Regions from separate parts of the Azospirillum sp. UFLA03-27 genome, predicted to be linked through region 1. Evidence: predicted binding sites of a transcription regulator. Region 1 holds the regulator's gene; the other holds the start of a gene.

Evidence for each region. Region 1 encodes HrcA, which represses chaperone genes, less so after heat shock. Its sites were predicted from a motif close to GTTAGCACTCNCCNNNGGNGAGTGCTAAC; they were not measured.
Region 2: a site for HrcA is predicted at 4,457-4,485, ahead of groES (co-chaperone GroES). Genes of this name have one in related genera too.

What each region holds. Positions count from the first base shown of each region.
Region 1 covers NZ_JAUQTX010000090.1:428-7,854, forward strand. The annotation lists partial or broken gene rph (ribonuclease PH) at 1-315, opposite strand, end outside; gene hrcA (heat-inducible transcriptional repressor HrcA) at 481-1,521, shown strand; gene grpE (nucleotide exchange factor GrpE) at 1,600-2,223, shown strand; gene Q4I23_RS15285 (response regulator) at 2,516-2,881, shown strand; gene Q4I23_RS15290 (DUF1848 domain-containing protein) at 2,916-3,812, opposite strand; gene Q4I23_RS15295 (hypothetical protein) at 3,922-4,437, shown strand; gene Q4I23_RS15300 (hypothetical protein) at 4,613-4,816, opposite strand; gene dnaK (molecular chaperone DnaK) at 5,217-7,286, shown strand.
Region 2 covers NZ_JAUQTX010000198.1:3,859-11,285, forward strand. The annotation lists gene Q4I23_RS23965 (cytochrome-c peroxidase) at 1-274, opposite strand, end outside; gene Q4I23_RS23970 (catalase) at 512-2,203, opposite strand; gene groL (chaperonin GroEL) at 2,414-4,057, opposite strand; gene groES (co-chaperone GroES) at 4,111-4,401, opposite strand; gene Q4I23_RS23985 (usg protein) at 4,696-4,959, shown strand; gene Q4I23_RS23990 (lysozyme) at 5,099-5,590, shown strand; gene Q4I23_RS23995 (pyridine nucleotide-disulfide oxidoreductase) at 5,621-7,427, opposite strand, start outside.

The DNA.
Region 1 (7,427 bases):
GGCACGGTCAGTGACGGCGCGCAGCGCACGGCCGATCAGGCGCTGGATCTCCTGGGTGCGGCCCGACTGCTTGCCCTTGGCGGCCTCGCGGTCGGTGCGGCTGTGGGTGGAGCGCGGCAGCATGCCGTATTCGGCGGTGACCCAGCCCAGGCCGGTGTTCTTCAGGAAGCGCGGAACGCCCTCGTCCACGCTGGCGGTGCACAGGACGTGCGTGTCGCCGAACCGCACCAGGCAGGACCCCTCGGCGTGCTTGCTGAAATGGGGCTCAAGGGAAATGGTGCGCAACTGGTCGTGGGCGCGGCCGGAGGGACGCATCGGGCATGATCCGCGAATCTGTTGAAATCGGCGGCAAGCTAGCGCCCGCTGCCCCCGCCGTCCAGCGCGCAACCGGGGCGCACGTTGATTCGGCGCGGACACCTGCCTAAATTCGGGACGCCCCTTATCCGTGCCCCAACAGCATCGTCCGGTCCCCGCCCCGCCATGATCACCGAGCTGAACCAACGGTCCCGCGAGATCTTCCGGCTGATCGTCGACGCCTATGTGGCGACCGGCGAGCCGGTGGGCTCGCGCACGATCTCGCGGAGGCTCGGCATGGCCCTGTCGCCCGCGACCATCCGCAACGTCATGGCCGACCTGGAAGAACAGGGGCTGCTCTATGCCCCCCACACCTCCGCCGGCCGCATCCCGACCGAGGCGGGGCTGCGCCTGTTCGTCAACGGCCTGCTGGAGATCGGCAGCCTGAGCGAGGACGAGCGCGGCTCCATCGAGGCCAAATGCGCCTCCTCCGGGCGGTCGCTGCAGGACGTGCTGGGCGAGGCGTCCACCCTGCTGTCCGGCCTGTCGCACTGCGCCGGGCTGGTGGTGGCGCCGAAGACCGACCGGCCGCTGAAGCACATCGAGTTCGTGTCGCTGGCGCCCGGCCGGGCGCTGGTCGTGCTGGTCAACGAGGACGGGCTGGTCGAGAACCGCGTCATCGAGGTTCCGGTCGGCGTGCCCGCCGCGACGCTGCAGATGGTGTCGAACTTCCTCAGCGCGAAGCTGGTCGGCCGCACGCTGGACGAGGCGCGGCAGGCCGTGCTGCGCGAGATCGAGGACCAGAAGACCGAGCTGGACGAATTGTCGCAGCGCGTGGTCTCCGCCGGTCTCGCCACCTGGGCGGGCAGCGGCGGGCAGAACAGCGGCCAGCTGATCGTGCGCGGCCAGGCGAAGCTGCTGGAGGACGTCACCGCCCTGTCGGACCTGGAGCGCGTGCGCGCCCTGTTCGAGGCGCTGGAGACCAAGGAGACCATGCTGCGCCTGCTCGACGCCACCGGGAAGGGCGACGGGGTGCAGATCTTCATCGGCGCGGAGAATGTGCTGTTCGGCCATTCCGGCTGTTCGCTGATCATCTCGCCGTTCCAGAACAGCCGCGAGCAGGTGATCGGCGCCATCGGCGTGATCGGCCCGACCCGCATCAATTATGCCCGGATCATCCCGCTTGTGGATTATACAGCCAAGGTCATCAGCCGCCTTGTCGGGTGAAGCCCTTGGCAACGCTTCACCCATTCCCCACCAGACCCCTTTCATCAGACGACGACCCAAGACGACAACGAGAGAGCCATGAGCGAAGAGCAGAACAAGCCCGCCGAAGCCGAGGTGGAGCAGACCGAAGCCGTCCAGGACAAGGCCGCCCAAGAGAAGGCCGCCCAGGACAAGGCCGCGGACGCCGGTGCCGGGGATCGCGTGGCCCAGCTTGAGGCCGAGGTCGCCAGCCTGAAGGACCAGCTCCTGCGTCAGATGGCCGAGGTGGAGAACACCCGCCGCCGCGCCCAGCGCGACCGCGAGGACGCCAGCAAGTTCGCCGTGTCCAGCTTCGCCAAGGAATTGGTGACGGTGGCCGACAACCTGCGCCGCGCGCTGGAGGCCGTTCCCGCCGAGGGCCGAGAGAACGACGAGGTGCTGAAGAGCCTCTCCGTCGGCGTGGAGGCGACGGAGCGCCAGCTCATCTCCGCCTTCGAGCGTGCGGGCATCAAGAAGATCGACCCGACCGGCGAGCTGTTCGATCCGAATTTCCATCAGGTGATGTTCGAGATCGAGAACACCGGCAAGCCCGCCGGCACCGTCGTGCAGGTGCTCCAGCCCGGCTACACCATCCACGGCCGCCTGTTGCGCGAGGCCATGGTGGGCGTCGCCAAGGCCGGTCCTCACGAGATGGGCGGCCAGCACGTCGATACAAAGGCCTGACCGTCTCCAGGACGGGTGGCCCGCCCCTCCTCTGGAGGGATGGAACGGCCGCCCTCCGGACGGCAGGCTGCACGTCTCTTGCGGCGGCGCGGCGGCATGGCCCGCCGCGCCGCTTTTTTTCGCTCGGCGGTCTCCGGATGAGTGTCCGCGCGCGATCCTTTGCGTACCGAAGGGCTTGCGCCGGGCTGGTCCTTCGCCTATTCGCATCGGAACCCCGATTCGCGTCGGGGAGTCTCGCGGCGCCCCGTGAATTGCCCGTTCCGGGCGGCCGCTCATTCAGGGAACCGGACCCGTGGCCAAGACCATTCTGACCGTCGACGACTCCAAGACCATCCGCGACATGGTCGCCTTCACGCTGCGCAACGCCGGCTATGGCGTCACCGAGGCGGCGGACGGCACCGCCGGTCTGGCGGAGGTCAACCGTCAGAAGTTCGACTGCATCATCACCGACCTGAACATGCCGGGCATGGACGGTCTGGCCCTGACCCGGGCCATCCGCGGCAGCGCGCTCAACCGCGCCACCCCTGTCCTGCTGCTGACCACCGAGGCCGATCCCGCCAAGAAGACTGCCGGCCGCGAGGCCGGGGCCACCGGCTGGCTGGTCAAGCCCTTTAACCCGGACAAGCTGGTCGAGACCGTGAAGAAGGTCTGTCCGTAACCGGGAAGGCGCCGAGACGGCGGGCCGGGGGGCCTTATCCCGCCCGCTCCCGCGTGAACAGGAACTCCCCCTCCGGATCGTGGGCGGCGAAGCGCCGCTGCGCGGTGGCGCGGTTGGCGACGGCGTAACAATAGACGCAGCCGTGCGGGCAGGTGTCGTAATCGCCGATATCGCGGCTTTCCGCGCACAGGCAGCCGGGGCGGTTGCCCTTTTCCTTGGCCGCGATGGGCCGCCCGGCGACGTCGGACAGCCTTTGCGCGTCCACGCAGCGGGCTGGCGCCGTGCCGGGGACGCCGGCCAGTTCCGGCTGGGTGCACAGCGTCAGCACCATGCCGTGCTCCGCGGCGATGCCGGCCAGATCGGCCAGCAGGGCGCGCTTTTCCTCGGGGTCCGGGTCGCGCCAGGGCACACCGGCGGCGTCCAGGTTGCGCGCCGTCTTGCGGTAGGGCTGAAGGAAGGACACCACCGCCTCGTCGGTCAGGCCGCGCATCCGGCCGGCCAGCCGGGCGAAGGTCTCGCGGTGCCAGGACGGCGGCGTGGCTTCTGCCTCCACGATGGGTGCCGTCACGATGGGGTCGTAGCGCCAGACGGCGGCGCGCGGCCCCCAGCGGTCGCGCAGCCGGGCCATGTGCTCCACCGCAAGCTCCGCGTCGGGGACGGAGCGCTCCAGCGCAGTGGGCAGGCCGGTGATGCTGTACTGGACGACGAAGGGAAAGCCGCGTTCCGAGACCTCCTCCAGCCCCGGCAGGAAGGGGCCGAGATTCTTGGTCCAGAAGACGAAGCCATCGACCTCTGCGCGGGTCAGGCCGATGCGGTAGGTCTGGCCGCCATAGGGGTTGACCATGCGGCAGTGCCCGGCCTCCAGCCGGTTCAGGAACCAGCGCCCGTAGAAGGCGGGGATGTCCGTCTTGTAGCTGGCGGAAATGATCATCGCCGGACCATGGTGGCTCGGCGGGCCGCGATCAAGGCTGGATTCGCCGGCGCTTCGGCCTAAAGTGCCGGCACAGGATCAGAGGGGCACAGGATCAGGGGAGGATGCCGTGACGGGCGGACAGGACGGCCACAGCGTGGGCAACAGTGCGGGCCACAGCGTGGAGTGGGAAGGGGTGGTGCGGTTCCGGCTGCCGGACGGCTGGCGCCCGGAGGTGGAGGAGCATGAGGGCCACGCCGTGGCCGCCTTCCACCCGCCGGCCCCGGCGGGGGGCGTGCTGCGGCTGGTCACCGACCGGGTGGCGCCCAAGGACGGGCCGGACGGTGCGGTGGCGGTGCTGCGCGAGATGGCGCTGCGCTTCGTGCGCCCCGACGACCAGCGCGCCAGCGACCGGATCGTCGAGCCCTGGGGCGACGACGGCGTCTTGGCCCAGGCGGTGATGATGACGGAGGAGGACGGCCACACCGACGCCCATTACCTCTGGCTGGTCGGGGCGGAGCGGGACGGCAAGGCGGCGGCGGCCATGTTCAGCTACCGCCTGCCCATGGTCATGGATGGGGATGAGTCCTGCGCCGGCACGCTGGCCCTGCTCGACGGGGCGATCCGCGCGGCGGAGATCCTGTAGAACGATTCGGGACAGCCGTCGGAAGCAGGAAAGCCGCCCCGTCGAGGGCGGCTTTTTCTTTTCCGATTCTTTTGCGGGCTGATGTCTTGCGAGCCCGAAGTCTCCGGCGTTCCCGCGCCGCTTCAGGCGTTCAGCGCTCAGGCGGTCAAGATTCCGGCAATCAAGATTCCGGCGGTCAGCAGTGGCCGGCGCCGCCGGACATCAGGGCCTTCAACTGCGCCGCCTTCGGATCGAAGGCCATGGCCGCCTCTTCCGCCGCCAGGGCGGCCAGGCTGATGAAGCGCGCCAGATCGTCCAGGTCGCACTTCGTCGCGTCGTCCATAAGGCTGTCGAGGCAGGACTTGATGGCCAGAGCCATGTCGCGCCGTTCGTCCATCATCTTGATCCCCCTATGGAATGCTGCACACGGTCCCGCTTCGGAAAGCCATATCTGCTGGCAAGAGCGGCCCCCTGACCAGCGAGGGATATATCATATTTCCTTCGACTCTCCACTATTAGAATCTTCGGACAACAAAGAAACAAGGCAACCGGCAATTGATTGTGCACTGTAATGCACACCATTACTTGTTAATGAAAAGTTAACATGGCTGGGTTGCGACCGTTTTGCTTGTGTTAAAGCCCTGTAACAGACCGCTTCCGGCACGGTCGGGGGATAAAGGAGGGCGGTTGCACGCCTTATGCTTCTGAATACCCTGGTATTCACTTGCGGCGCGAAGCCGCAGGCGCGACGATATGCCCCGGCGTGCGCGTCACCTTTTGGTCTTTTGACGGTTGGCGGAATGACCAGGGCGTTGCAGCCCGAAACGCACCTGCCTATATCTCCGGCGACAGACGTGAATCCACCCAACCGTTCCACCGACCCCAAGGGGATCGCGGCGGTGCCGGACCAAACGGGCCGCCACGCATCTGCCGAACAACAGAGGCTGAACATGAGCAAAGTCATTGGCATCGACCTCGGCACCACGAACTCCTGCGTGGCCGTCATGGAAGGCTCCAGCGCCAAGGTGATCGAGAACGCCGAAGGCACGCGCACCACGCCCTCCATGGTCGCCTTCGCGCAGAACGCGGAGCGTCTGGTCGGCCAGCCGGCCAAGCGTCAGGCGGTGACGAACCCCGAGAACACCCTCTTCGCGATCAAGCGTCTGATCGGCCGCCGCTACGACGATCCGCTGACCAAGAAGGACCAGGGCCTCGTTCCCTACAAGATCATCTCCGGCGACAACGGCGACGCCTGGGTGGAGGCCGTCGGCAAGAAGTACAGCCCGTCGCAGATCAGCGCCTTCATTCTGCAGAAGATGAAGGAGACGGCGGAGAACTACCTGGGCGAGAAGGTGACCCAGGCGGTCATCACCGTTCCGGCCTACTTCAACGACAGCCAGCGCCAGGCGACCAAGGACGCCGGCAAGATCGCCGGCCTGGAAGTGCTGCGCATCATCAACGAGCCGACGGCGGCCGCTCTGGCCTACGGCATGGAGAAGAAGGGCGCCGGCACCATCGCGGTCTACGATCTCGGCGGCGGCACCTTCGACGTCTCCGTGCTGGAGATCGGCGACGGCGTGTTCGAGGTGAAGTCGACCAACGGCGACACCTTCCTCGGCGGTGAGGACTTCGACGCCCGCATCATCGACTACCTCGCCGACGAGTTCCAGAAGGAGCAGGGAATCGACCTGCGCAAGGACCGTCTGGCACTGCAGCGTTTGAAGGAAGCCGCGGAGAAGGCGAAGATCGAGCTGTCCTCGGCCATGCAGACCGAGGTCAACCTGCCCTTCATCACCGCCGACCAGTCCGGCCCGAAGCACCTGAACGTCAAGCTGACCCGCGCCAAGCTGGAAGCCCTGGTCGACGAGCTGGTCGCCCGCACGATCGAGCCCTGCAAGGCCGCGCTCCGCGACGCCGGCCTGAAGGCCAACGAGATCGACGAGGTGATCCTGGTCGGCGGCATGACCCGCATGCCCAAGGTCATCGAGGCGGTGAAGCAGTTCTTCGGCCGTGAGCCGCACCGCGGCGTGAACCCGGACGAGGTCGTCGCCATCGGCGCCGCCATCCAGGGCGGCGTGCTGAAGGGCGAGGTCAAGGACGTCCTCCTGCTCGACGTCACCCCGCTGTCGCTGGGCATCGAGACGCTGGGCGGCGTCTTCACCCGCCTGATCGACCGCAACACGACGATCCCGACCAAGAAGTCCCAGACCTTCTCGACCGCCGAGGACAACCAGAACGCGGTGACCATCCGCGTCTTCCAGGGCGAGCGCGAGATGGCCGCGGACAACAAGATGCTCGGCCAGTTCGACCTCGTCGGCATCCCGCCGGCCCCGCGCGGCGTGCCGCAGGTCGAGGTGACCTTCGACATCGACGCCAACGGCATCGTCAGCGTCACGGCGAAGGACAAGGCCACCGGCAAGGAGCAGCAGATCCGCATCCAGGCGTCGGGCGGCCTGTCGGACGCCGACATCAACAAGATGGTCAAGGACGCCGAGGCCCACGCCGCCGACGACAAGAAGCGGCGTGAGCTGGTGGACGCCCGCAACCATGCGGACGCCCTGATCCACACGACCGAGCGGACGATCAAGGAGAACGCCGACAAGATCCCCGCCGCCGACAAGACCGCCGCGGAGGCCGCCGTGGCCGAGCTGAAGTCGGTGCTGGACGGCGAGGACCTGGAGGCCGTGAAGGCGAAGACCGAGGCGCTGGCCCAGGTGTCGATGAAGCTGGGCGAGGCCATGTACAAGGCCGGCCAGGGCGAGGCCCCGGGCGCCGGTGCCGCCGGTGCGGCGGGCGCCGCCCCGAACGAGCCGGGCGTGGTCGACGCCGACTTCGAGGAAGTGGACGACGACAAGAAGAAGTCGGCCTAAGCGTTCGGAACCGGAGGCAACCGTTGGGCAACCGCCCGTTGCCTCCGGTGTCACAGCCGGGAGAACCCGGCGCCATGCAGTATCGTCCGGCCCGTCATCCGTCCTGCGGTGGCGGGCCGGAGATATGATTGGTCTATTAGT
Region 2 (7,427 bases), on a different contig from region 1:
TCGGACCCTGCTGCCAGTTGTGGCCGATGGAGGTCTTCAGGTTGTCGGTGCCGCCCATGGACAGGTTGTGGCACGAATTGCAGGAGATGAAGCCGGACTTGGACAGCCGGGGATCGAAGTACAGCTTCTTGCCGAGTTCAACCAATCCGGGATTGGTGATCTTCGCCGGCTCGATCGGCGAAATCGGTTCCCCGGCGGCGAACGCGGGCGCGCCGAAGGTGGCGACGGAGGCCGCCAGCATGGCCGCAAACGACACGGCAGCACGCATGGACATCGCACTTCTCCCTTATCGAAGTTCTAATATTTTGGCTAATGCCTTGATGCAAAATGACAGTGACATGCCCCACTCTGGTGATACCAGTGACAGGCGTGTCGCGCGGCAACTTGCCGCATGTCCGTACACAAACTATGGCTACTCAAAACAATCCTTAATGCGGGCGTGAAAAAGGGGCGGCGGAATGCCCCGCCGCCCCCATCGGGACGATGCTCGAACAATGACTTTTGGTTGCGCCTAATCGGCGGCTTGGCTGGTCATGCCGCCTTGCACACCGGACGGCATGCCCTTCACCACCTCGTCCGCCGTGGCGCGGTGGACCTTCACGGAGCCGGTCCACTGGCCCCAGGCCTTCGGGTCGATCGTGTCGCCGTTCTTGCCCAGCGACTTCAGCCGCTTCTGGTCCTCGTCGGTCAGCACCTGCTTGGGCAGGGGGGCCAAGCCGGCGACGTCGGCGGCGGTCATGCCCAGCATGCCGGCGACCCGGCTGCCATAATCGTCATGAACCAGGAAGAAGTGCCAGAGCATCCGTTCCTGGACGTCGCGTTCGCACTGGCCAAGCAGCGTGCCCATGTTCAGAACCAGATCGTCGCGTTCCCAGTCCATCATGGTGCAGTAGCGGGCGCGTGCCTGAACGTAATCGTTGCGGCGCTCGATCACGCTGCGGGTCAGGCGGCCATGGATTTCCGGTGGGTTGTTCGGTTCCTCCCGCTGGGCTTCGCTGAGGCCGTTGTGGATGGACGGCTCGAAATTGACGTGCGGGTTCTGCCCCGGCGCCAGATCGCGCTGGTAGGACATCTGCCCGCCCGACAGGTTGGTGGCGACCGCAGCGTTCTTGGCTTGGTTGATCGGCAACTGCTGATAGTTGGGGCCGACCCGGTAGCGCTGCGTGTCGGAGTAGGAGAAGGTCCGCCCGACCAGCATCTTGTCGTCGGAGAAGTCCAGCCCGTCGACCAGCACGCCGGTGCCCATGGCGATCTGTTCGTTCTCGTTGAAGACGTCCTCGACGTTGCGGTTCAGCGTCATCACACCGACATGGCGCAGGGGGAAGTCCGACTCCGGCCAGATTTTGGTGTCGTCCAGCGGGTCCCAGTCCAGCTCGGGATGGTCGTGATCCTCCATGATCTGGACAAACACATCCCACTGCGGGTAATCGCCCCGGTCGATGGCCTCATAAAGATCCTTGGAGGCGGAGCCGAGATCCTGCCCCTGCACCTTCGCCGCCTCGTCCGCCGTCAGGCAGGCGACGCCGCAGCGCGGGTGGAAGTGGTACTTGACCAGCACCGTGTCGCCGTTGGCGTTCACCATCTTGTAGGTGTTCACGCCGAAGCCTTCCATGTGCCGGTAGTTGGCCGGAATCCCGCGCGGGCTGAACAAATGCGTCAGCATGTGCATGGACTCGGGCGTCTGGCTCATGAAGTCGAAGATGCGGTTCGGTTCCTGCCGGAAGGTCACCGGATCGGGCTTCAGCGAATGGATCACGTCCGGGAACTTGATGGCGTCGCGGATGAAGAAGACTGCGAGGTTGTTGCCGACGAGGTCCCAGTTGCCGTCCTCGGTGTAGAATTTCACCGCGAAGCCGCGCGGGTCGCGCGCCACCTCAGACGAATCGCGCCCGCCGATGACGGTGGAGAAGCGGATGGCCAGCGGGGTCTTTTTGCCGGCCTGTTGGAACAGCTTGGCGCGGGTGTATTTGGACGCCGGCTCGTCGCCGATCTTGCCCGTCGCTTCGAATTCCCCGTAGCAGACGAAGCCGCGGGCATGGACCACGCGCTCCGGAATGCGCTCGCGGTCGAAGTGGGAGATCTTCTCCAGGAACTGGTAATTCTCCAGCGTCGCCGGACCGCGGGCTCCCACGGTGCGCTGGGACTGGTTGTTGGTGATCGGGTGGCCCTGACGGTTGGTCAGAGTCTTCGATTGGTCAGCCATCGCTTTCTCCCTGAACAGCAAGCCGTGCCGGCGCACCTCTGGGGCGTCCGGTTGGGAGGTCAACGGCCCCAGTTTGGAACCGTTCCAATCCAAAACACCGGACGGCGGCACCCTGTCCGTCAGGGAGATGCCCAAACGGAAAAGGGCGGCCCCGAGGGACCGCCCTTTCCGCAAACGTCGTGGATGACGTGAGCTTTTCGACGCAGGCTATTAGAAGCCCATGCCGCCCATGTCGTCCATGCCACCCGGCATGCCGGCCGGAGCAGCCTTCTTCTCCGGCTTCTCGGCGATCATCGCCTCGGTGGTGATCAGCAGACCGGCGATCGAGGCCGCGTCCTGCAGGGCGGTGCGAACCACCTTCACCGGGTCGATGATGCCGGCGGCGACCAGATCGGTAAACTCACCCTTCTGGGCATCGTAGCCGAAGTTGGCGTCGTTCTGGTCCAGCAGCTTGCCGACCACGATCGAACCGTCGGTGCCCGCGTTGTAGGCGATCTGACGGACCGGGGCCTGCAGGGCGCGGCGGATGATCTCGATGCCGACGCGCTGCTCGTCGTTGATCGGCTTCAGGGCGTCCAGGGCCTTGGTGGCGTACAGCAGAGCGGTACCGCCGCCGGCGACGACACCCTCTTCCACCGCGGCGCGGGTGGCGTGCATGGCGTCGTCAACGCGATCCTTGCGCTCCTTCACCTCGACCTCGGTGGCGCCGCCGACGCGGATGACGGCAACGCCGCCAGCCAGCTTCGCCAGACGCTCCTGCAGCTTCTCGCGGTCGTAGTCCGAGGTGGTCTCCTCGATCTGCGCCTTGATCTGGCCGATGCGGGCCTGGATGTCCTCGGCCGAGCCGGCGCCGTCGACGATGGTGGTGTTCTCCTTGGAGATCACGACCTTCTTGGCGGTGCCCAGCATGTCGATGGTGACGTTCTCGAGCTTGATGCCGAGATCCTCGGAGATGACCTGGCCGCCGGTCAGGATGGCCATGTCCTCCAGCATCGCCTTGCGGCGGTCACCGAAGCCCGGGGCCTTGACGGCGGCGACCTTCAGGCCGCCACGCAGCTTGTTCACGACCAGGGTCGCCAGGGCCTCGCCCTCGACGTCCTCGGCGATGATCAGCAGCGGACGCGAGGACTGCACGACGGCCTCGAGGACCGGCAGCAGGGCCTGCAGACCCGACAGCTTCTTCTCGTGGAGCAGGATGAACGGGCTCTCGAGGTCCGCGATCATCTTGTCGGCGTTGGTGATGAAGTACGGCGACAGGTAGCCGCGGTCGAACTGCATGCCCTCGACGACGTCCAGCTCGGTCTCGAGGCTCTTGGCCTCCTCCACCGTGATGACGCCCTCGTTGCCGACCTTCTCCATGGCCTGGGCGATCATCTTGCCGATCTCGCCTTCGCCGTTGGCGGAGATGGTGCCGACCTGGGCGATCTCGTCGTTGGTCGTGACCTTCTTGGCACGGCCGCGGATGTCGTTCACGACGGTCTCGACGGCGAGGTCGATGCCGCGCTTCAGGTCCATCGGGTTCATGCCGGCGGCCACCGACTTCACGCCCTCGCGGACGATGGCCTGGGCCAGAACGGTCGCCGTGGTGGTGCCGTCGCCGGCCAGGTCGTTCGTCTTCGACGCGACCTCACGCACCATCTGGGCGCCCATGTTCTCGAACTTGTCCGACAGCTCGATTTCCTTGGCGACCGAGACGCCGTCCTTGGTGATGCGCGGAGCGCCAAAAGACTTCTCGATCACGACGTTGCGGCCCTTCGGACCCAGCGTCACCTTCACGGCGTCGGCGAGGATGTCCACACCGCGCAGCATCTTCTCGCGCGCGGCGGCGGAGAACTTAACTTCCTTGGCAGCCATTGCTCACTTCCTTGAAATTCGGGGGGTTGGATCGCTCAAGCGCGGGCGGAGGCTCAGGCCTCGACGACGCCCATGATGTCGGATTCCTTCATGATCAGGAAATCCTCGCCCTCGATCTTCACCTCGGTGCCCGACCACTTGCCGAACAGGATGCGGTCGCCGGCCTTCACGTCGAGCGCAACGACCTTGCCGCTCTCGTCACGGGCGCCCGGACCAACCGCGACCACCTGGCCCTCCTGGGGCTTTTCCTTCGCGGTGTCGGGAATGATGATCCCGCCCTTGGTCTTGGTGTCGGACTCCAGACGCTTGACGACGACGCGGTCGTGCAGCGGACGGAACTTCATGGGGATGCCTCCAGGATCAAGGCTTATTGAAAGGATTGGCGCCGGGCTCGGGGCTGTTAGCACTCTCCCCCGGCGAGTGCCAGACAGCTAATCGAGCTGAGGTTTCGATTCAAGAGGGTCGTTGCGGCAATCGGTGCGATTCCTGGCAGCAGTCACCATGGCTTGCTGCTAATGCATTGAAACAGAAGAAAAATTTTTGTTGCCCGCCGCAGCCGCGAACGGCACACTTTCACAAAAGAATCACGTAGGCACAGCGCGAGGACGCCACCGGTTCCACCATCACGGAGGCAGAGCATGGCCAGTCTGGGGCTTCAGCTTCGCGATTACCGCCTGACCACGGCGGAGATTCTGTACCACATGCCGGACCACCCGCACCTGCTGCAGAGCTATCTCTGGCAGGAGTTGGATCTCGCCCCCGGCTACCCGGTGCTGCGCCGGTTCCTGGATTTCTGGCAGGCCAACCTGGACGGCAGGCTGCATTCGGTGAAGCTGGCGACCCATCGCCTGATCACACCGGGGGAGGCCCGCGCGGTGGCCGCGGAATTCCGCTGGACCTGACACCCGGCCAAGCCCTCTCCCCATGCGGGTAAATGTGAATAAATAAACCATTTTTAGGAGTTTATTGCTTCGGATACCCTTTCCCAAGCACGAACCGTTCGTGCCAATGCACGTTCACGACACGCTGGGGAAGACGATCATGACGACGCCGGTTTGCGAAGAAGCGGTCAACCTTGTGAAGCATTTCGAGGGTCTTTACCTCAAGGCCTACCTGTGTCCGGCGGGGGTGCCGACCATCGGCTACGGCCACACCGCCGGGGTCGAACTGGGGCAGAGCATCTCCTCCGCCCAGGCCGACGACCTGCTGAAGTCGGACCTGACCTCCGCCGCCGCCCAGGTGGACAAGCTGGTCACCGTCGCGCTGAACCCGAATCAGCGCGGCGCGCTGGCCTCCTTCGTGTTCAACCTGGGGGCCGGCAGCCTGCAATGCTCGACCCTGCTGCGCCTGCTGAACCAGGGCGACTACGAAGGCGCCGCCGGCCAGTTCAGCCGCTGGGTCTACGCCACGGTCAACGGCGTCAAGACGCAGCTTCCGGGTCTGGTGAAGCGCCGCGCCGCCGAGGCCGACCTGTTCGAAAGCTCCACCGAGCCGCTGCCCCAGGCGGCGGTCAGCACCGCAACGGGCGCGTGATCGCGCGGATGGGGGTGGCCAGCCACCCCCTCACCCTTTCCGCTGGCCGGTCAGCCGCAGGCCGCGGTCGATCCATTGGGCGGTCAGTTTTTCCTGGACGGCGTTCTGGCGCAGCCGCTGGTTCAGGTTTGCGAAATCCACGCGGTCGAGGCTCTGGTCCTGGTTGAAGCAGGAGAAGACCACCGTCTCCTCGCCGGTCGCCGGGTCGATGTGCCGTTGCAGGCACTGGGCACAGATCTCCTTCATCATGCATTGCATGGGGGAGTTGATGGAGCCGATGGCCGCGTGGCCGGGCTTCAGGTATGGCTTCAGCGCGCCGTGCCGTGCCGCCCCCACCGCCGCCATCATGCGGTCGGAGCCGATGGCGACGATGCGGTCCACCGTTTCCAGGGGGATGTCCGCCGGCCCCAGATCGCCCGTCGCGTAGGCGCGCATGGCCTCCACGATGTTGCCGACGAAGGTCCGGTCGCCGGGGCGCGACGGCGTGAAGCCCGGCGCCTCGTCGCAGCACCAGACGACGCGGTCGGCGGCGGCCTCGATCTGTTCGGTCTTGTAACGATCCTCCATCCGCTTGTAGCCGGCGAAGTAGACGACCCGGTTGCCGCGCGCCCGGCAGGCCTGCCCGATGGAGAACAGCACCGCGTTGCCCAGCCCGCCGCCGACCAGCGCCACCGTCTCGCCCTCCGGGATCTCGGTCGGGGCGCCGGTCGGCCCCATCACCACCACCGGGTCGCCGGGTTTCAGCAGGGCGCAGAGGTCGGATGAGCCGCCCATCTCCAGAACGATCAGGGAGAGCAGCCCGGCGTCCTTGTCCACCCAGGCGCCGGTCAGGGCCAGCCCTTCCATGGCCAGCGTGGTCCGGCCGATCCGTTGCGCCAGCGTTTCGAAATTCTGCAGCCGGTAGAACTGTCCGGGTTCGAAACGGCGCGCCGCGGCGGGGGCCTTCACCACCACCTCCACGATGGTCGGGGTCAGGCGGGTCACGCCGTGCACCAGGGGCCGCAGGTCGGTGTTCAGGCGCCGCACCAGCGCCTCCGGCGTCACGGAGGTCGGCGCCCGGCGGGCCAGCGCGCGGCTGACCACCGGATAGCCGCGCTTCGCCCCGCCCATCGCCTTCACCACATTGCCGGCGAAGGACGGGTGCAGGTCGCCGAAGAAGCTGAGGAACCGCCCGTCCGGCGTCCGCGCCATCAGCACATGCGCCTGGGCCGGCTTGCTCGTCCGCTCCGGCGTCACCGGGCGGCCGTCCTCGTCGATGGCGCGAAAGCAGCGCCCGTCCAGTTCCACCCACTCCGGCTCCTCGCGGGCCAGGACGGTGTTCGGCTGGGTGCCGGCGGCGACCAGGATGGTGCGGGCGGGAAGCCGCGCGTCCACGGCGGCGGGCGCCACCACCCCGTCCGGCCCGACCGGGCTGATGGCGAGGTGGATCGCCCGAGCGGCGCCCGATTCGTCGATCTCCACCCCGCGTGGGGCGGCGCATTCCAGGAAGCGGATGCCCTCGGCCAGCCCGTGCGCCACCTCCTCGTGGTTCAGCGTGTAGCTGGGGCTGTCGATCAGCCGCCGTCGATAGGCGATGGTCGAGCCGCCCCAGGATTGCAGCAGCGCCGTGACGCGCGGCTCGCGCCCCTCGTCCCCCGCCGCCAGACGCTCCGCCCGGATGGCGCGAGCGTGGGCCAGGAACTCGTCGGCAAGGTCGGCCTCGTCGGGCGTCCAGCGGGCGCGCACCGCCGCCTCCCCCCGCTCGGCCCCCAGGACCTCGTAACGGGAGAGGAACTTCTCGACCTGGACCGGATAATAGGCCAGCGCCTCCGTCGCCGTGTCGATGGCGGTCAGCCCG